3 regions of the Cryobacterium sp. Sr3 genome follow, and region 3 is predicted to be linked to each of the others. Evidence: predicted binding sites of a transcription regulator. Region 3 holds the regulator's gene; each other region holds the start of a gene.

Region 1 (6,598 bases), on a different contig from region 3:
TGTTTTAGCGAGGCCTGTTTTAGCGAGGCCTGCATTAACGACACAGGGCGCCTCCCGGCGGAGGCGCCCTGTGTTGTGAAGCGGTGAAGCGGTGTGGACTTAGAAGTCCATTCCGCCGCCCTGGTCGCCGGCCGGAGCAGCGTTCTTCTCCGGCTTGTCGGCGACTACGGCCTCGGTGGTGAGGAACAGTCCGGCGATCGACGCTGCGTTCAGCAGCGCGGAACGGGTGACCTTCACCGGGTCATTGATTCCGGCCGCGAGCATGTCGACGTACTCACCGGTCGCGGCGTTGAGGCCCCAACCGATCGGCAGGTTGCGCACCTTGTCGGCGACAACGCCCGGCTCCATGCCGGCGTTGAGGGCGATCTGCTTGAGTGGAGCGTCGATGGCAACCTTGACGATGTTCGCTCCCGTTGCCTCGTCGCCGACCAGCTCGAGCTTCTCGAACGCGGTCTTGCCGGCCTGGATCAGCGCAACGCCACCACCGGCGACGATGCCCTCTTCGACGGCAGCCTTCGCGTTGCGGACGGCATCCTCGATGCGGTGCTTGCGCTCCTTGAGCTCAACCTCCGTCGCGGCGCCGGCCTTGATGACTGCGACTCCGCCAGCGAGCTTGGCGAGACGCTCCTGGAGCTTCTCGCGGTCGTAGTCACTGTCGGTGTTTTCGATCTCGCTGCGGATCTGCTGGACACGTCCGGCGATGGCTTCGGGGTCTCCGGCGCCTTCGACGATGGTGGTCTCGTCCTTGGTGATGACGATCTTGCGCGCGTTGCCGAGGAGGTCAAGCGTGACGTTCTCGAGCTTGAGACCGACCTCTTCGCTGATGACCTGTCCACCGGTGAGGATGGCGATGTCCTGCAGCTGGGCCTTGCGACGGTCGCCGAAGCCGGGAGCCTTGACGGCGACCGACTTGAAGATTCCGCGGATCTTGTTCACCACGAGCGTGGCCAAGGCCTCGCCGTCGACGTCCTCGGCGATGATGAGGAGCTGCTTGCCGGTCTGGATGACCTTGTCCACGATGGGGAGCAGGTCCTTGATGTTGGAGACCTTGGAGTTGACGATCAGGATGTAGGGGTCTTCGAAGACCGCTTCCTGACGGTCGGGGTCGGTCACGAAGTAGGCGGACAGGAAGCCCTTGTCGAAGCGCATGCCCTCGGTGAGCTCGAGCTCGGTGCCGAGAGTGTTCGACTCCTCGACGGTGACAACACCCTCCTTGCCGACCTTGTCGATGGCCTCGGCGATGATGGCGCCGATTTCGGCGTCACCGGCGGAGATGGAAGCGGTGGCCGCGATCTCTTCCTTGGTCTCGACCTCTTTGGCGTTGGCGATGAGCTCAGCGATCACGGCGGCCGTGGCCTTCTCGATGCCACGCTTGAGGCTGATCGGGTCTGCTCCGGCCGCGACGTTGCGCAGGCCTTCACGAACGAGCGCCTGAGCCAGGACGGTGGCGGTGGTGGTTCCGTCGCCCGCGACGTCATCGGTCTTCTTGGCGACCTCCTTGACGAGCTCGGCACCGATCTTCTCGTACGGGTCGTCGAGTTCGATCTCCTTGGCGATGGACACGCCATCGTTGGTGATCGTGGGAGCGCCCCACTTCTTTTCCAGCACCACGTTACGTCCGCGCGGGCCGAGGGTGACCTTGACAGTGTCAGCGAGGATGTTCAGGCCACGCTCAAGGCCGCGACGGGCCTCTTCGTTGAAAGCAATGATCTTTGCCATATGTGTTTCTCGTCCCTCCCGGACGTTACCAAAACGGTGATGGGTTGGCACTCAAACAGAGAGAGTGCCAAGTAGATTCTGGCACTCTGGGGTCGAGAGTGCAAGTGAACGGCAAGGTGCCGCGGCCGCGGCTACGGCACCAGCACAACCGTGCCTCGGTCCGACGGCACCAGCTCGATCCAGGTGTTACCGGCGGCGAGACGAATCGTCACGCCGAAGTCATCGACGAGACGGATGGGAGCGGTCTGGTCGGCCTTGGACCAGACCGCATGCACGGACTTGCCGCCGGCCGACACCCAGGCTTCCCCCGAACCAATCATTGTCGTCGTGGGAACATCTCCGTAGGTGCCGTCGATCGCGACCCGCAGGACCAGGACGTTGGTCGCCCGCAGCTGCGCACCGGTGGCGTCGAGGTCAGGTGCGCCCTCCTGCGAGCGCAGGTAGGCAGCACCGGCCGCATCCCACGTCCAGCCGGGCCAACGGGCGGTGGAGAAGGTGGAGTTGATCGCCGCGACGGGCGCGCCGTCGACGGCCGCGGACGATCCCTGCACGGTCGCGGAGTAGGCAAATTGCTGATTCGGCGGCGGCACGGTGGCGTTCCGCGCGACGAGCGCTGAGGCCTGGAGGATGACGTTGTGCGGGGCTTCCCGGTCATCCGAACGCGCGAAGAGGCCGGTGTCGTCGGTATCGAAAGCGGCGCTGACGACATCCGTCGCGTCCATCAGGTCGATGAATTTCTGTTGGCCGCCGGAATAAGCCATGATTCCGCCGAAGGGCGCGATGATGTCCGGGTCCATGGGTCGGATCGATCGCACCGGCCCGACGAGTTCAGGCACGTCGGAATGCCAGACCGCGACATAACGGGTCAGCCCGCCCTCGACCAGTTCTTCGAAGACGATGTCGGCGCGCTCGAGAGAGAGCTGCGGCCTGGCCGCTTCGTGGTTGTCGATCTTCACCGAGAGGGCAGGGTTCTGGAGGCTCCCGGCCGGCACACTCGTGCCACGCAATGGGGCGACCGCCGGGTCTGCGGCCGACTCGAAGGTGGAGTTCCAGGGCGTGCTGGTCGAGCTTGCCGGCGGCTTCGGCGCGTCACTGGCGCATGCGGAGACCAGCAGAAGGGGCGGCAGAAGGACGACCCCGAGCATCCGGATGGACCGGATTCTCGGTGCCGCACTTCGTCGCTGCGCTTGAACCACTATTTTCGTTGTCACGCCCCAAACCCTAACGCGGCTGCACTGCCGCGCACACATGCCTGGGAGCGACCCGACCCTGCGGTCGACCGCTGGAACATCCCCCGCTGGATCAGATCGGACGAACCGCTTCTGCCTGGGGCCCCTTTGCCCCTGTACCCAGTTCGAAGATGACGTGCTGTCCCTCTTCCAGAACCTTGTAGCCGTGCATGTCGATGGCCGAGTAGTGGACGAAGACGTCCTGGCCACCTCCATCGACGGTGATGAAGCCGAAACCCTTTTCAGCGTTGAACCATTTGACGGTTCCGTTCGCCATGTATAACTCCTTGTTGCTGTGAATTCGTCGACACGCGCCCGCTGGCCGTACCGGGCCTGGCGCAAGGATTGCGTCCATTGCATTCGACCGATGGAATACGTCTCTTGCGAGAACGCCCGGACAAACAAAATGAGGGACCAACGCCCAATTTACGGAAGCTCCGGAAGAACGAAAGGGGGTTGACGCGCGAGCGCCGGACGTATAGGCGACGGCTATTCGGCCGGCTCGTAGTCGGCGCCGACAACAACGGTCAGGTCCGCTGCGGAATCGGCGAAATCGCTTGAAAGCAGCACCTCCGAGCCGGGCAGTGACTCCGCGACTCCGCGGGCCGCTCCCTCCAGGTCCGCGTCGGCGTAGTAAACCGTCGTCGTCTGCACATCCTCCGTGCTCGCGTTGTCCAGCTCTTCGATCGTCCAGCCCTCCGCCTCGAGGAGATCGCCAACGGACCGGGCGATCCCCTCGCCGGCGGTCCCGTTCAAAACGGTCACGGTCGAGTCAGGGTCCACGGTCGCGGCCGGCGTCGGCACCGGCGCCGGAGTGTCACTCGCAGTGGCGCTCGGCTCGGCCGTGCTGTCAGCAGTCGTCGCCGTGCCCGGCAACTCGAAGTTCAGGTTGTTGTTCAGGACGGCCAGGCCGACGACTCCGATTCCGACCAGCAGCACGGTTGCGCCAAGAGACCACCACACTGCGACCCAGCCGCGCCCTTTCTTGCCGGGCGCGCGGTGGGCCCCCACCCGCTCCAGGAAGTGCGGGAAGTGGTCGAAGCGGTCTTTAGCGTAGGAATTCGGCATCGTGAGGCTGGTCAGATCCTTTGTAGTGGTGATGAGACACGGGAAGGGTGCAGGTCAGGGAGTCAATCGGTGGACTGTAGCGACCGGCGGCCCCTTGCCTGCGACCGGGCGTCGCGCAGCCGCTGCAGGCGTTTCACCAGCATCGGGTCGTGGGCCAGGGCCAGCGGCGAGTCGATCACAACCCCCAGTAGTTGATAGTACCGGGCGGCCGAGAGGCCGAACTCGGCCCGGATCGCCTGTTCCTTGGCGCCGGCATGCTTCCACCACTGCCGCTCGAAGGCGAGGATCAACCGGTCGCGCGCGGACAAGCCTGCCGGCGAGGAGGACTCCGAGGCAGGCTCCGCGGGAGTCGACGAGCCGGGAGCTCCGTCCACGTGCCACCTCCCTCGATCTCTGCAATCCTAATTGTCGATGCCTGCGTACTCGCTGGGCCGTTGGCCGTGCTGTCCAAGGTGGAAAATCCTGCCGGGCTCCTGATCGAGGAATACCACCGCGGTCTGGCGAGTTTAGTGTTGATACGGACAGATTTCGGCCTCTCCGGGGTCGAGCAGGAAGGAACGGAACATGGACTACGAGGTCGAGAAGTCGGATGCGCAGTGGCGCGCGGAGCTGAGCCCCGAGCAGTACGCCGTACTGCGCGGCGCCGCCACCGAGCGGGCGTGGGCCGGCGAGCTCCTCGATGAGGGCCGCTCCGGGATTTACACCTGCGGGGCTTGCAATGCCGAGCTGTTCAAAAGCGGCACGAAGTTCGACTCCGGTTGCGGCTGGCCGAGCTTCTACGAATCGGTGCGTCCCGAGGCCGTTGAACTCCTCGAAGACCGCACCCTCGGGGTTGTGCGCACCGAGGTGCGCTGTGCTAAGTGCGGCTCTCACCTGGGCCACGTTTTCGACGACGGATTCGGAACGCCCACCGGCGACCGGTACTGCATGAACTCCATCTCGCTCAATTTCAAGCCGGTCGAGTAAGCGTTGCCCGACCTCCTTGATACGGTCAATCATCGACGCTCCCACTCCAAGGTCACCGGGCAGGCACCGAGCCATGCGGAACTGCTGCCTTTGGTGGCTGTCGCGGCCCGTGTCGCCGACCATGGCGCTCTGCGTCCGTGGCGGCTGATCGAGTTGCGCGGTGACGCCCGGCGCCGCCTGGGCGAGGCCATGGTCGAGGCCGCCGGGCTGAACGGCGCCGAAGCCGCCAGGCTGGCCGCTAAGCCGCTGCGCGCCGAACTTCTGATCGCCGTGGTCGCGAGCCGTCGCGAAAGCGACACGGTGGCGGTCTGGGAACAGGACGCCGTCGCGGCCGGTGTCGCCCACATGCTGAGCCTTCTCCTCGCCGCCCAGGGCTGGGGCGTCATGTGGCGTTCCGGCGCCCTGGCCCGCACGCAGCCGGTGAACGAAACCCACGGCCTCGCGGCCTCGGAAGAATTGCTCGGCTGGCTGTACGTCGGGGGCATTCCGGCCGATGCAAAACCGGGCGTGCGCTCGCCGATCGATCCGACGGATTTTCTCAGCGCCCTCGAGGAAACCGTCACCGAGAGAATCACGATCTGAAGCGATGAGAGAACAGGGCCGGCCACGGGACTTGAACCCGTAACCCCCACTTTACAAGAGTGGTGCGCTACCAATTGCGCCAGGCCGGCATGAGGCGATTGACGCCTTGACTAATCATCCTAAATGACGAACCCGTGCTGTGCCGCCATCGAAGCGGGGCGACTACCCTGCCGGTGCCGGCTCGGGGGTCGGCGTCGAGGTGGAGTAGGTCGCGCCGGCCGCCTGTAGCACGAAGGCCGCGAACTCCCTCGGGTCGTCGAGTGCGCCGACGTACTGCTTTCCGTTGACGAGCACGGTGGGTGTGCCGGTGATGGCCTCGACCTCGGTGTTCGGCAACGGACCGGACAGAGCCCGGTCGGTGGATGCGATGACCCACGATTTGAAGGTCGTATCGTCAATGCACGCGTTGATCTGCGACACCCGGTCGCTCACGCCGGCGTCCTTCACGAGGCCCTTGATGGCCGCGTCGTCGTGACCGGCAGTGCCCTCCTTGGGCTGTTCCTGGAACAGGATGGCGTTGAAGTCGTAGAAGTTTGCGGGGGCGTAATTGGCCACACATGCGGCGGCGTTCGCAGCCCGAAGCGAGTATTTCGTGCCGGAGGACTTGTGGGTCAGGATCGAAACCGGGTGGATCTCCACGGTCGCGGCACCCGACGTGACCCATTGGCTGATCTGCTCACTGTTGGCGGCATCGAACTCGCTGCAGAACGGGCAGAGGTAGTCGGCGTAGACGCGAATGTCGGCGACCGTGCCGGTCGCATCCGGCTTGGACGGTATCGGCTTGGCCTCGGGCTGGAGTGCAGAGGTCGTGACCGGGGTCATCCCCTCGGAGATCAGCACGCCGTCACTGGCCATGTTCGCCGGACCGGGGCCGACCGGGGGAATCGAGTTGATGATGACCACGACGATGACCGCGGCAATGGCGACGCCGGCGACGGCGATTCCGCTGCGCAGGGCGACCCGGTAACGGCGGTCCTTCTTCTTCTGCTCCTCGCGGATCCGCTTGGCCTTGGTGCGCACCGCGTCACGTCGCT
Region 2 (6,598 bases), on a different contig from region 3:
CGCCCGCGCCGGTGATCTGGTCGATCACGGTCTTGGAGACGCCGGAGGATGCCGCGCCGATGATGGCGGAAACCTTCTGCGAGAGAAGGTCGGTCACCGAACCGGTCGCGGTGTCCGTCGTGGTGTCGCCGGAGTCACGGAAGATGGCCTCAACGGTCAATCCGAGGTTCGCGTCGTTGATGTCCTTGACGGCCAGGGCGACGCCGGCTTCTTCGGGCGGGCCGAGGAAGGCCAGGGCGCCACTCTGGGGAAGGATGGTGCCGACCTTCAGGGTCAGGTCACGGTCGCCGGCCGTGATGGCCTGGGCGTCTCCGCTCGCGGCGGGGGCTTCCGATGCAGCCGGCTCAGTGGTGTTGCTGCTGCAGCCGGTGAGCAGAAGTGCACTGACGCCGACCAAGGCGACTCCAGTGACGACTGCCCGAACTGAGCGGGAGGCCGAGGCCTTCGCGAATACGCTCATGTTGCTCCTTGGGACTAGGAATGAGAAATGACAGCGGTCGATTGACTGCCGTTCTGTCACATTATTGACAGGAATCGCGCGAAACAAGGCAACCGGGTTACATCCGTGTAACGCAGACCAAATCGTTACGATCGGCGGCCGGTGACGCCCTGATAAGCGATCTGTTGCGCATCGGCCAGCGCGGCCGCACATTCTCCCCAAGATGCGCAGGCGAACGCCCCGGTACTGACCTGGTCGAGAGCGGGCCTGATCGACGCCGCACCGTCGTCTCCGGCCCGTGCTGCGGCCAGGGCGCTCAAGACGACTCCGTCATAGGCTTCACCGCCGCCGGCAGTGTCGACCAGCCCTGGATCGAGGGTGCGCAGGCGCGCTGCGAAGCCGTCACTGGCGGCCAGCGGCGTGCCTCCGTTCGCGAAGTCGCCGAGCCACAGCAGTACCACCGGCGCCGCCGCGACGGCGGCCGCCAGATCGCCCGGCATCGGAACGGTGGCGTCCCACAGCACGACGTCGACGCCACGAGCCAACAAGTCGGTCAGCGACGTCGCCGGGTCGACGGCGGAGTCGCGGTGGATGATCTCGATCGGAGTCCCGAGAATTCGGCCCTGCTCGGTGATCTCCCGGGCGGCCAGTTCGGAGCCGGCCACCTGTGCCGCACCACTGGCCGCCGCCGGGCCCGTCATGGGGAACAGAGTTCCGAGGCGCACGGTCCCGTCACCGGACGGAGCCACCACGACGGACGCGGCGGCAGCGGGCTCGACTGAGGGCGGCGCGACCTCAGCCCTACATCCGGACAGCAGGAGCACGCAGGCCAGCGCCCCGACGAGGATGACGGGCAGGGAAGTCGACGCAGTGCGCATCCGGTGTCCTTTCACATACGAGGTGCGTCCCCGAGCGTAGCGGGGCTCAGACCGGTTCAAGGGACGCACGCCGGGGCGCGCGTCCGGTGAGGACCATGTCGGTCGTGAGAACGACCAGCGCCACCCAGACCAGTGCGAAACCGACCCAGCGCTCGGGCGGCATGGGCTCGAGCAGCACGAAGACGCCGACCAGGAACTGCAGGATCGGAGCGAAGTACTGGATCAGACCCATGTATGTCAGAGGCAGGCGCCGGGCCGCGGCGGCGAAGAACAACAGCGGCACAGCGGTCACAACACCTGCTGCCAGCAGCCCCACGGTATGCCAGATGGACACGCTTCCGAAGGTGAGACCGGAGACAGAGGCCACCACGATCAGCTGCACCACGGCGATGGGTGCGAGCCAGACCGTTTCGAGGGTGAGTCCGGCGACGGCATCGACGTCGCGGCCGACCCTTTTCTTGATCAATCCGTAGAATCCGAACGAGAACGCGAGGATGAGCGACACCCACGGCAGCGAGCCGTAGCCGACGGTGAGCACGACGACGGCCCCGAGGCTGATTCCCACGGCCACCCACTGCAGCAGGCGCAGCCTCTCGCGCAGCAGAATGACGCCGAGGAACACGGTCACGATCGGGTTGATGAAGTAGCCGAGGGCTGCCTCGACCACGTGGCCGCTGAGGGCGGCGAAGACGTAGGTCTGCCAGTTGACGAAGATCAGCAGGCCGGCCAGACCCATGGTGAACACGATGCGAGGCCTCCGCAGCAGCGCGAGGAAGGACTTCCACTTGCGCGTGACCGTGATCAGCAGTGCGCAGAACACCAGGGAGAAGAGAACCCGCCAGGCCACGATCTCGAAGGCACCACTGGGCGCGAGGAGCAGAAAGTAGAGCGGCAGCGTGCCCCAGAGGGCGTAGGCGAGGACCGCGTAGATCAGTCCCTTGCTCTGCTCCGACCGCGCCGGGCGGGCCGCGCGGATTTTCCCGGGTGGAAGAGCGTCTTGCGCCACAGCGGACCTTTCTTAACGACGAATCCCGGATGGCCAGGGCCATCCGGGATTCTACCGTTGCGTGGGTGTGGCTAGCGAACGACGACTGCGAGCACGTCGCGGGCCGACAGGACGAGGAGGTCCTCACCACCGAACTTGACTTCGGTTCCACCGTACTTGGAGTAGATCACCTTGTCGCCGACGGCGACGTCGAGTGGAATGCGGTTGCCGTTGTCGTCAATGCGGCCGGGGCCGACTGCGACAACTTCGCCCTCCTGGGGCTTTTCCTTGGCGGTGTCAGGAATGACCAGACCTGATGCGGTGGTCTGCTCTGCGTCGACCTGCTTGATGACGATGCGATCCTCGAGCGGCTTGATGGAGACCGACACGGTTGACCTCTTTCTTAGCTAAGACATAGTTAGCAGACTCACAGCGAGAGTGCCAAGACGAGTTTAGGGCGCATCTGGCACTCACGCAACGTGAGTGCCAGATGCGTCGTGTTGATAGGTTTACACGATGGAACGCTCAGAGCTCGTCGAGCTGTTATCGCCGGGCGGTTTGCGCCTGCTGGACTCGTTGCCGCCGTACGACGCGGCCGCCGACGTCGTGCGGGTGGTGAGCGAACTGCGCAAGGCCGGACACAGCCCCGAGCTGGTCACCGCGGTGCTCAGCCAGTCCCGGCTCCGAGCCAGGGCCGTGCCCAAGTTCGGCGAGTTCGCCGGCCGCATGCTGTTTACGGAGGCCGGCCTCGAGCAGGCCACCCGGCTGCGGGTGGCGGCGCTGCACGCCGGCCGCTTCGCGGGCGCGTCCCTGAACCGGGTCGTCGACCTCGGCTGCGGCATCGGAGGCGACGCCATGGCCCTGGCCGCCATGGACCTCACGGTGACGGGGGTGGACGCCGACGAGGTGACCGCGACCGTCGCCAGCTACAACCTGGCTCCGTTCGAGAACGCGAGCGTTCTGCACTCGTCCGCGGAAGACGTCGACCTGGCCGGCTTCGACGCCGCCTGGCTCGACCCGGCCCGGCGCACCGCCGGGCACTCCAACACCTCGCGCCTGACCCGGCCGGAGGACTACTCCCCGCACCTCGATTTTGTCTTCGGTCTCAGTGAGCGGATGCCCGTCGGCGTCAAGCTCGGGCCGGGCCACGACCGCGAGCTGATCCCCGCGGAAGCCGAGTCGCAGTGGGTCTCCGTGGACGGCAAGCTCGTGGAGATGGGGCTGTGGTTCGGAGCACTGGCGCGCGCCGGCATCCGTCGCTCCGCCCTGCTGCTCGGCCGGACCGGGATCCACGAACTGACCGCGCCCCACGACAGCACGGATGCCCCGGTGGGAGTGCTGGGCGACTACCTGTACGAGCCGGACGGCGCGATCATCCGTGCCCGTCTGATCGGGGACCTGGCCCGGTCGCTCGACGCGTCGATGCTGAGCGAGGGGATCGCGTATTTCACCTCCGAGACCCTGCAACGCACGCCCTTCGCCACCGCATTCCGGGTGCTCGAGGTGCTGCCGGTCGACGAGAAGAAGCTGCGGCTGGGCCTACAAGAACGCCGCATCGGCACTCTCGAGATCAAGAAACGCGGCGTGGACGTCGACCCGGCCACCCTGCGCACTCGACTGAAGCTCAAAGGCCCCGAGTCGGCGACGCTCGTGCTCACCCGGGCCGCCGGCCACCGGGTGGCTCTGCTGGTGGAGCGGATTCCGCCACTCGACTGAGGCCAGCGGCGAAGGACAGCATGGCTCAGCCGGGCACGACCGTCAGCACCTGTGTGACGATCAACACCCACCCGACCGCGAGGACCAGCCCGGCCAGCCCGGTCCACAGCCCGTAGGCCCACGCGGTGCCGGCACGGCGCTCGGTCACGCGGGCCATCACGGCCAGCACGACCGCGGCCAGGGAGAGCGCCGCACCCCAGACGCCGAAGACCGCGATCAGCAGCCCCAGCAGCCCGAAGACGAGCGATGCGATGGACAGCCCGCCCTGGCCTGCCTGCGCGGTCAGCTCGCTGTCGGTGTAGACGTACGGCACCCATTCGGTAGGGGCTGTGATGGTCGACGCGTAGTCCAGCTCCCCCGGAGCGGGCGCCGGAGGCCGGGTGAGGTCGACCCGGAAGTCATCGTTGCGGGACCAGTCCCGTTCCTCCCCAACCATCCCCGCTGCTATCTTCCGCTCAGTACGACGAGTTGGGGATGGTGGCGAAGAAGACAGACCAGATCACGATACTGACCAGTGCCAGACCGACGCCGATGAACCCCGTGATCAGCCCGGTCAGCCAGAAGCCCCTCGCCTGCGGCTCCTTCGACTTACCGAGGAAGCCCAGGACGACCGCGGCGGCGGGGATGAACAGTCCGAGGATGCCACCCACAATCGGGAGGAACACGATCGGCGAGCCGAGCACGCCGATAACGCCGGCGACCAGCGCCAAGATGCTGAAAATCGGCTGCTTCGCGGCGACCGCACCGAAGGGCGACGAATACGCGTCGCCATGGGCAGGCGCCTGGGTCATCGCCGGGGTGTCGTAGCCGGGCGGCGGGGTCGCGGCGCCGTAGGCGGGCGGGACGGAGGCCGACGGGGTCGGGCCGTTGTACGCCGGCGGGGCGGCGGACGCCCCCTGCTCGTCGCGCGGGATATCGGGGACCTGCGGCACGTCAGGCACCTCCGGCACGCCGGGCACCTGGGGCACGTCAGGCACGCGGGGCACGTCAGAGTTGCTGGGGTTGTTGGAATCGCTCATGCGAATTCATTCCTTTCCGGACGACGGGGTGGCGTCGCTAATTGCATATCGGGTCACGGGTCATCGACGCGCAGGGTTTCTGCCCGTGGCCACCGGGTCAGTAGGTATTGAGCAGGGTCGGGTCGTTCGCGATCGCGATCATCAACGGGATCAGCAGGACGACGGCCAGGAGCTGAGCCGCCAGGCCGGCGTAGCCGACAATGAGGCCGGCAATCGCGAGTCCCCGTCCCTTTTCTCCGGTCTTCCCGATCTGGCTCAGACCGATGTGGCCGGTGATGATGCCGACCAGGGAGATCCCGAGCACCGAGGTCACGAGCGACACAATGGACAGCACGTTGTACTTCTCGGATGGGCCCTGCGGCGCGTAGGGCTGAGGGTAGCCCGGCTGGGCGTAGGCCGGAGCGGCCTGCGCCGCCGGCGGCTGGAACATGGGCGGGTTAACCGGCGGCTCGTTGGGGTCGGTCATGTCGATTGCTCCTTCGGGAATGGTGCATCTGGGCTGCCAATCTGGCTCCCAGCCGGACAAGGTGTTGATCGCACGAACAAACGTCGCCTGCCGAAGCTAGAATACCCGTCCGGTGGCGAAATACCGGTGGGAGGGGGTTTCAGACCTGGATCTCGGAGACCGGAAGGGTGGAGTCCGCCCCGAACTCCAGTGACGAAGGCGCATGCCCGGCCATGATCAGCTGCGCCCCGAGGGCGGCGATCATGGCGCCGTTGTCGGTGCAGAGCGACAGAGGCGGGATGCGCAGGGCGATGCCGGCGGCATCCGTGCGCTCCTGGGCCACCTGACGCAGCCGGGCGTTGGCGATCACGCCGCCCCCGAGCAGGAGCCTCGGCACACCGAGGTCGACGCAGGCCGCGACTGACTTGGTCAGGAGGATGTCGACGACCGCCTCTCGGAAACTGGCGGCCACGTCGGCCAGCGGCACCGACTCATCCGCGTCGCGTCTCTGCTCGACCCAGCGCGCGACCGAGGTCTTGAGCCCGGAGAACGAGAAGTCGTACCGGTGTTTCGCCATGTCCTTGGTCTGGCTGAGACCGCGGGGGAAACGGATGGCCGCGGGATTGCCTTCCCGCGCGGCCCGGTCGATCTGGGGTCCGCCCGGGTAGGGCAAGCCGAGCAGGCGGGCCACCTTGTCGAAGGCCTCGCCGGCCGCGTCGTCGATGGTCTCGCCGAGCAGTTCGACGTCGGAGACCAGATCGCGCACCAGCAGCAGTGAGGTGTGACCGCCGCTGACGAGGAGCGCAACGGTGGGGTATTCCAGCGGCTTCGTGGAGTCGTCTGCGCCGAGTCGAAGCACATCGGCCCCGACGTGACCGACGAGGTGGTTGACCGCGTAGATCGGTTTGCCGAGCGAGATGGCTAGTGCCTTGGCCGCGCCGACCCCGACCATGAGCGCGCCGGCCAGACCGGGGCCGCAGGTCACGGCCACCGCATCGATGTCCTCCAAACGGATGCCGGCCTCCAGCGCGGCCGCCCGGATCGCCGGAACGAGCTCCTCAAGGTGTGCGCGCGCGGCCACCTCCGGCACGACTCCGCCGTAGCGGGCGTGTTCGT
Region 3 (6,598 bases):
ACCGGGATAGTCGATTCGTTGTTGATTTCGATGCTCAAGAGGATCTCCGTTTCGGAAGGCGGTCGCGGGGAGAGTTGGGGCGGCCGGGTCCGCGACCTGCGAATTCCCGCGCCTGATCGCTTTCGTAGCGCTCGGCCTGCTTCTGCGCGTCGTATGCGGTCCAGGCGTCGACGATCCGGCCGACCAGGGAGTGCCGCACGACGTCGGCACTGCTCAGACGCACGAAACGGATGTCGTCGACCCCGTCGAGCACCCGGCTCACCAAGCGCAGCCCGCTCGAGCCCGCCGGAAGGTCAATCTGAGTGATGTCCCCGGTCACGACCATTTTCGAGCCGAACCCCAACCGGGTGAGGAACATCTTCATCTGTTCGGCAGTGGTGTTCTGCGCCTCATCGAGCACGACAAAGGAGGAGTTGAGCGTGCGGCCGCGCATATAGGCGAGCGGGGCCACCTCGATGGTTCCGGCTGCGAGCAGTTTGGGCACGAGTTCCGGGTCCATCATCTCGTTCAGGGCGTCGTACAGGGGGCGCAGGTACGGGTCGATCTTCTCGGTGAGGCTGCCCGGCAGGAAGCCGAGTCGTTCCCCGGCCTCGACGGCCGGGCGGGTGAGGATGATCCGTTCGACCTCCTTGCGCTGCAGCGCCTGCACGGCCTTGGCCATTGCCAGGTAGGTCTTGCCGGTTCCGGCCGGCCCGATCCCGAACACGATGGTGTCGGTGTCGATGGCGTCCACGTATTCCTTCTGCCCGATGGTCTTGGGGCGGATGCTCTTGCCGCGGGAGCTGAGGATGGCCGGGCCCAGACGTTCGGAAGGGCTCGTGGAACTGTCCGTGTCGAGCATCCGTGAGGAGGTGCTCACCTCGGACTCGGCGAGGTCACGCCCGCCGCGCACCATGAGCAGGAGCTCCTCGATCAGGCGACGCGCCGCCTCGACGTGCTCGGTCTCACCGATCAGGGTGACCTCGTTGCCGCGCACGTGCACGCTGACGCCGGGGTGTTCCTTCTCGACGGCGGCGAGCAGACGGTCGTCGGCGCCGAGCAGGCGCACCATGGCAATGCCGTCGACCGTGATGTGCACCTCGGCCTGGCCCGGCCCGGGCTCACCGGAAACCAAGCGTTCCCTCCCCGAGGGTTCCGCCGGCGGCCTGCGGGGCGAGCAGGTGAGCGTGGACGTGGAAAACGGTCTGCCCGACGGTGGCGCCGGTATTGAACACGAGCCGGAACTGGCCGTTGGACAGCCGGGCCGCCACAGCATCCGCCACCTCGATGAGTTCGGTCAGCAGCCCGGGGTCTCCGGCCGCGAGCTCGACCACGTTGCTGTACTCGGATGTTTTCGGCGTGATGACGACATGCACGGGCGCCTGCGGGGCGATGTCGGTGAAGGCGATGATCCGTTCGGTTTCGGCGACGATGGTCGCCGGGACCTCGCGCGCGGCGATGCGAGTGAAGATGGACGGTTCTTGGCCGGTGGAAGACATGTCTCTATCTTAAGCTCACGCGCTACCAGCGGCCGAGCGTCACGTTCAGGATGGAGAGGGCGGCCGGGCCGGCGGTGGAGGTGCGCAGCACATTGTCGCCCAGGCGCACCCGGGTGGCGCCTGCCTGCTCGAGCAGGGTCAGCTCGGCCGGGGAGATGCCGCCCTCGGGTCCGACGACGAGCAGGATATCCCGGTCGTCGGTCGGCGCCGCCTGCGAGGTCAGCCGTTCGCTCGCGGTGGGCTCCAGCAGCAGCATCCGGGTAGTGCCGGCCAGCTCGGCCAGCATTTTGGTGCTCGCCGGTTCCCCGACCGTGGGCAGCCACGCGCGAATCGACTGTTTCGAGGCCTCGCGCACAATGCTGGACCAGCGATCCCGGCCCTTCTTGATTTTGGCTCCCTCCCAGCGCGTCACGGAGCGGGATGCGGCCCACGGGATCACCCCGTCGATGCCGAGCTCCGTGGCCGCCTGCACAGCCAATTCGTCCCGGTCTCCCTTGGCGAGAGCCTGGACCAGACGGATGCGCGGCGTCAGCAGCGCGGTCACGGTCACCGTCTCGACGCGCAGGGTCAGCAGCCTCGCATCTGCGTCAACGACGGTGGCGGCGAGCATGAGCCCGGCCCCGTTCCCGATCTGCAGGCGCTCGCCCGGGCGCACCCGGCTGACGGTGACCGCGTGCCGGGCCTCGGCGCCGCCGATGCCGACGACCGCCCCCGGCACGCAATCGGCGGCGTGGAGCGCCTCATCGATGAAGAAGTGTGCCATCGACGCCTAGCCGCGAAACCGATCGCGCAGCTTGGCGAAAAGTCCCTGCTGAAAGGCGCTGAGGGCAGGAACCGGCGCCTTGTGGCGGGCCGCAAAGGCCTCGATCAGCTCCCGCTCCTTGTGGTCGAGACGGGTCGGTGTGACCACGTGCACGCCGACCTTCAGGTCGCCGCGTCCGTTCCCGCGCAGACGGGTTACGCCGCGGTCCTTGACCGTGATGATCTCAGCGCTCTGCGTGCCCGGCCTGAGCTCGACCTCGATGTCGCCGTCGAGCGCCTTGACGGTCGCGGATCTGCCGAGGATGGCATCCGTCATCGGCACCTCGAGGGTGCAGAGCAGGTCGTCGCCGTCACGGCTGAACACGTCGTGGTGGCGCACCTTCATCTCAAGGTAGAGGTCGCCGTTGGGACCGCCGGCCGGACCGGCCTCGCCGCTGCCGGGCATCTGCAGGCGCAGGCCCGTGTCGACCCCCGCCGGGATGTCGACGGGGACCGTGCGACGCGCTCGCACGCGGCCCTGGCCCTGGCAGGTGACGCAGGGAGTGGCGATGATCGTGCCGTAGCCGCGGCAGGAACCGCAGGGGCTGCTCGTCATGACATTGCCGAGCAGCGACCGCACGGCGCGCTGGATGGTGCCGGTGCCGTGGCAGATGTCGCAGGTGACGGGCGCGGTGCCCGGCTGGCAGCACGTGCCGCTGCAGGTCGCGCACATGATGGCCGTGTCGACCTCGAGCTCCCGGTGCGTGCCGAAGATGATCTCATCGAGGTCGAGGTCGACCCGGATCAGGGCATCCTGGCCGCGCTCTCGGCGCGACCGAGGCCCGCGGCTGGATCCCCCGCCGCCGAAGAAGGTCTCGAAAATGTCGCCGAAGTTGCCGAAGTTGCCGTCGAAACCGGCGCCTCCGCCGCCGCCCGAGCGGCCGTTGCCGCCACGGTCGTAGTTGTCGCGTTGCTTGACGTCGCTGAGCACGTCGTAGGCGTGCGTGACGGATTTGAAGCGCTCGGATGCATCCGCGCCCGGGTTCACGTCGGGGTGCAGCTGCCGGGCCAGCCTGCGGTAGGCCTTCTTGATCTCGTCGGTCGAGGCGTCGCGGGCAACGCCGAGTACTTCGTAATGGTCAGCCAAAGCTGGCTCTCCTAGGTCTGTTCTGAAATGTGGTGTTCCGCCGGCTTCTGGGCCGAGGGGAACTGGTCAATTCTCGCCGAGAAGGCGTGAAAGGTAGCGGGCGACCGCACGGACGGCCGCCATGTTGTTCGAGTAGTCCATCCGAGTGGGGCCGAGTACGCCGAGGCGCGCCAGGTTGCCGCCCTGCGAGGAGTAGCCGCTGGTGAGCACGGATGTCTCGGCCAGACCGAACGGGGCATTCTCCCGGCCGATACTGACGGACACGCCGTGCTGGTCAGAGGCCATCTCGCCGAACAGCCGCAGAAGCACGACCTGTTCCTCGATGGCCTCGAGCACCGGGAAAATGCTGCCGGTGAAGTCTTCCTCGGTGCGCACGAGGTTGGCGGCGCCGGCCATCACGAGCCGGTCCTGCCTGTTCGCGCCGACCTGGTCCCGCAGGGTGCCGGCGATCAGATCCACCGCCTCCTGCTGCTCGAGCGGGCCGAGGCCGGAGCCGGCGGTGAGAGAGCTGCCGGTAAGGGTGCTGGCGGCCTCGCTCATGCCCAGCCCGACCAGAGCAGAATTCAACCGGGTGCGCAGTTCGATCAGAACGGGTTCAGCCAGAGGCCGGGGCAGGTCGACGACGCGTTGCTCGACCCGTCCGGCATCCGTGATCAGAACCGACAGGAGGCGAGTCTCGGACAGGGGCACCAGTTCGATGTGGCGCACCTTCGCGCGGGACAGCGACGGATACTGCACCAGGGCGACCTGATGGGTGAGCTGCGAGAGCAGCCGCACGCTGCGGGCCAGCACCTCGTCAAGGTCGGCCGACTGACCGAGGAACGTCTCGATGGCTTGGCGCTGCGCCGCCGAGAGCGGGCGCAGATCGGCGAGATGGTCGACGAACAGGCGGTAGCCCTTATCGGTGGGGATGCGGCCCGACGAGGTGTGCGGAGCCGCGATCAACTCTTCCTCTTCGAGCAGGGCCATGTCGTTGCGGATCGTGGCCGCCGAGACCCCGAAGGAATGCCGGTCGACGATAGATTTGGAACCGACGGGTTCGCGGGAGGCTACATAGTCCTGAACGATCACACGCAGGACTTCGAGACTGCGATCGGACACCATGGCGCTCGCCTCCTCCCAGCGTCGCGAGTGCAGCATCGATTGGCACTCGCGGTATGTGACTGCCAATCATACCGCGACCGGCTGGGCTTACCCATTGCTCCCCAATGTTGGGGCGCAGTAACTTAGGCATGTAGCACCTCTTCCCCGGTGCACTGAAAGGCATGATCATGAGTAATTTCACTGGTCCCGGATCCGATGATCCGTACCAGGGCCAACGGCCGCCGCAACCGCCCTACCAGCCTGCCGCCCCGGGACCGTCGGCACCCCTGACGGAGGCGGATGACCGCCAATGGGCGTCCCTCGCACATCTGGGCGGGATCCTCATGTTCGTGCCGTCCCTGGTGCTGTGGCTGCTCTTCAAGGACCGCGGACCTCTGACCAGCGTCGAGGCGAAGGAAGCGCTCAACTTTCAGATCACGCTTCTGATCGGCTACTTCGCGATCAACTTTTTTGCAACGGTCATCGGCTTCCTCACATTCGGCATCGGCGGCGTCATCGGCGGTCTCGCCTGGGTGCTGTACATCCTCGGTGTTGTCTTCTCGGTGCTCGGCTACCTCCAGGCGAAGGACGGCAACCACTACCGGTACCCGTTCGCCCTGCGCCTGATCAAGTAGCCCGGCGCACTCGGTTTTTCTTCAGAAGGAGCACCAATGACCAATTCCACCCCACCACCGCCGCCCAACCCGAACCAGGCTCCCACCCCGATGAACCCGGCCGACGAGAAACTGTGGGCCACCCTCGTGCACGTCGGCGGCATTCTGTTCTATTTCGTGCCGGCCCTGATCGGCTACATCGTGCTCAAGGACCGCGGCCCGTTCATCCGGGCACACACCGCGACCGCACTGAACTTCCAGCTCACGCTCCTGATCGCCTACGCGGTCGGCGGCGTCCTGACGATCATCCTCGTCGGCTACCTCGTTCTCCTGGCTGCCTCCGTTCTGATGGTCGTGTTCGGCATCATGGCCGCCTTGGCCGCAAACCGGGGCGAGTACTACACGTATCCGCTGTCGATCAAGTTCGTGAACTGAGTTCAGTCGGCGAGCAGGCGGCGCACGACGGCATCCGCCAGGAGGCGTCCTCTGAGGGTCAGTTCGATCGAACCGAAGAGGGCTGCTTTCGCGTCGATGAGTTCGTCGGCGATGAGTCCCGCCACCTCGTGGCGCCTGAGCGGGCTGAGCGAGTCGATGGGGATACCCTCGCGGATTCGGGTGAGCAAGAGCACCCGCTCCACCTCCTGAGTGGCCGCATCGAGGGTCTCCCGCCCGGCGGCCGGTGAGTCGCCGGCGCGAATCCGATCACCGTAGGCCGACGGATGCTTGACGTTCCACCAGCGCACCCCACCGATGTGGCTGTGGGCTCCGGGCCCCACACCCCACCAGTCCTGGCTGCGCCAGTAGGCGAGGTTGTGGCGCGAGCGGTGCGCGTCATCCGTCGCCCAGTTGCTGACCTCATACCAGCCGTAGCCTGCCGAGGACAGTAGGTCGTCGGCCAGCTCATAGAACTCGGCCTGAACGTCGTCATCGACAGGGGCCAGTTCGCCGCGCTTGATCTGGCGGGCCAGCTTGGTGCCCTCCTCGACGATAAGCGAGTAGGCGCTGACGTGGGTGGGAGCCTGCCGGATGGCGTGCTCGAGGCTGGTGCGCCAATCGACGAGGGTCTCCCCCGGTGTGCCGTAGATCAGGTCGAGGGACACGTCGAGGCCGGCCTCGCGCGCCCACTGCACCACAAGCGGCACCCGCTCGGGGTCGTGGGTGCGCTCGAGGGTGGCCAGCACGCTCGGTACCGCGGACTGCATGCCGAAGGATACCCGGGTGAAGCCGGACTCGGCGAGGCGGCCGAGGTAGGCGGCGTCGACGGAGTCGGGGTTCGCCTCGGTGGTCACCTCGGCGCCGGGTGCGATCCCCCAGGTGGAGCGCACGGCCTCCAGCATCCGCACCAGGTCGTCGGCCGGGAGCAGGGTGGGGGTGCCGCCGCCGAAGAAGACGGTCGCCGCCTGGCGGGCCGGCACGCCCGACTGAGTCAGGATCCGGCCGGCCGACTGGACCTCGGTGATCGCCTGGCCGGCATAGTCATGCTGGCTCGCGCCCCGCAACTCGGTGGCGGTATAGGTGTTGAAGTCGCAGTAGCC

Evidence for each region. The regulator HrcA, encoded in region 3, represses chaperone genes, less so after heat shock. The targets are predictions, from matches to a motif close to TTNGCACTCGNNNNNNNCGAGTGCNAA.
Region 1: the regulator HrcA is predicted to act here: its motif matches at 1,764-1,790, upstream of groL (chaperonin GroEL).
Region 2: the regulator HrcA is predicted to act here: its motif matches at 2,766-2,792, upstream of groES (co-chaperone GroES).

Annotation. Positions count from the first base shown of each region.
Region 1 is NZ_SOFA01000007.1:57,032-63,629, reverse strand. Features, by position in the region: gene groL (chaperonin GroEL) at 100-1,719, opposite strand; gene E3N94_RS02575 (DUF3048 domain-containing protein) at 1,851-2,930, opposite strand; gene E3N94_RS02570 (cold-shock protein) at 3,022-3,225, opposite strand; gene E3N94_RS02565 (LytR C-terminal domain-containing protein) at 3,438-4,016, opposite strand; gene E3N94_RS02560 (DUF3263 domain-containing protein) at 4,079-4,390, opposite strand; gene msrB (peptide-methionine (R)-S-oxide reductase MsrB) at 4,581-4,982, shown strand; gene E3N94_RS02550 (nitroreductase family protein) at 4,986-5,564, shown strand; tRNA gene E3N94_RS02545 (tRNA-Thr) at 5,581-5,653, opposite strand; gene E3N94_RS02540 (thioredoxin domain-containing protein) at 5,727-6,598, opposite strand, start outside.
Region 2 is NZ_SOFA01000049.1:26,321-32,918, forward strand. Features, by position in the region: gene E3N94_RS15745 (ABC transporter substrate-binding protein) at 1-460, opposite strand, end outside; gene E3N94_RS15750 (ABC transporter substrate-binding protein) at 586-1,317, opposite strand; gene rarD (EamA family transporter RarD) at 1,364-2,323, opposite strand; gene groES (co-chaperone GroES) at 2,395-2,691, opposite strand; gene E3N94_RS15765 (methyltransferase domain-containing protein) at 2,819-4,018, shown strand; gene E3N94_RS15770 (DUF4190 domain-containing protein) at 4,044-4,454, opposite strand; gene E3N94_RS15775 (DUF4190 domain-containing protein) at 4,474-5,037, opposite strand; gene E3N94_RS15780 (DUF4190 domain-containing protein) at 5,135-5,503, opposite strand; gene tsaD (tRNA (adenosine(37)-N6)-threonylcarbamoyltransferase complex transferase subunit TsaD) at 5,643-6,598, opposite strand, start outside.
Region 3 is NZ_SOFA01000009.1:33,898-40,495, reverse strand. Features, by position in the region: gene ybeY (rRNA maturation RNase YbeY) at 1-38, opposite strand, end outside; gene E3N94_RS02930 (PhoH family protein) at 35-1,051, opposite strand; gene E3N94_RS02925 (HIT domain-containing protein) at 1,101-1,478, opposite strand; gene E3N94_RS02920 (16S rRNA (uracil(1498)-N(3))-methyltransferase) at 1,501-2,241, opposite strand; gene dnaJ (molecular chaperone DnaJ) at 2,248-3,366, opposite strand; gene hrcA (heat-inducible transcriptional repressor HrcA) at 3,433-4,470, opposite strand; gene E3N94_RS02905 (DUF4870 domain-containing protein) at 4,638-5,084, shown strand; gene E3N94_RS02900 (DUF4870 domain-containing protein) at 5,121-5,498, shown strand; gene hemW (radical SAM family heme chaperone HemW) at 5,501-6,598, opposite strand, start outside.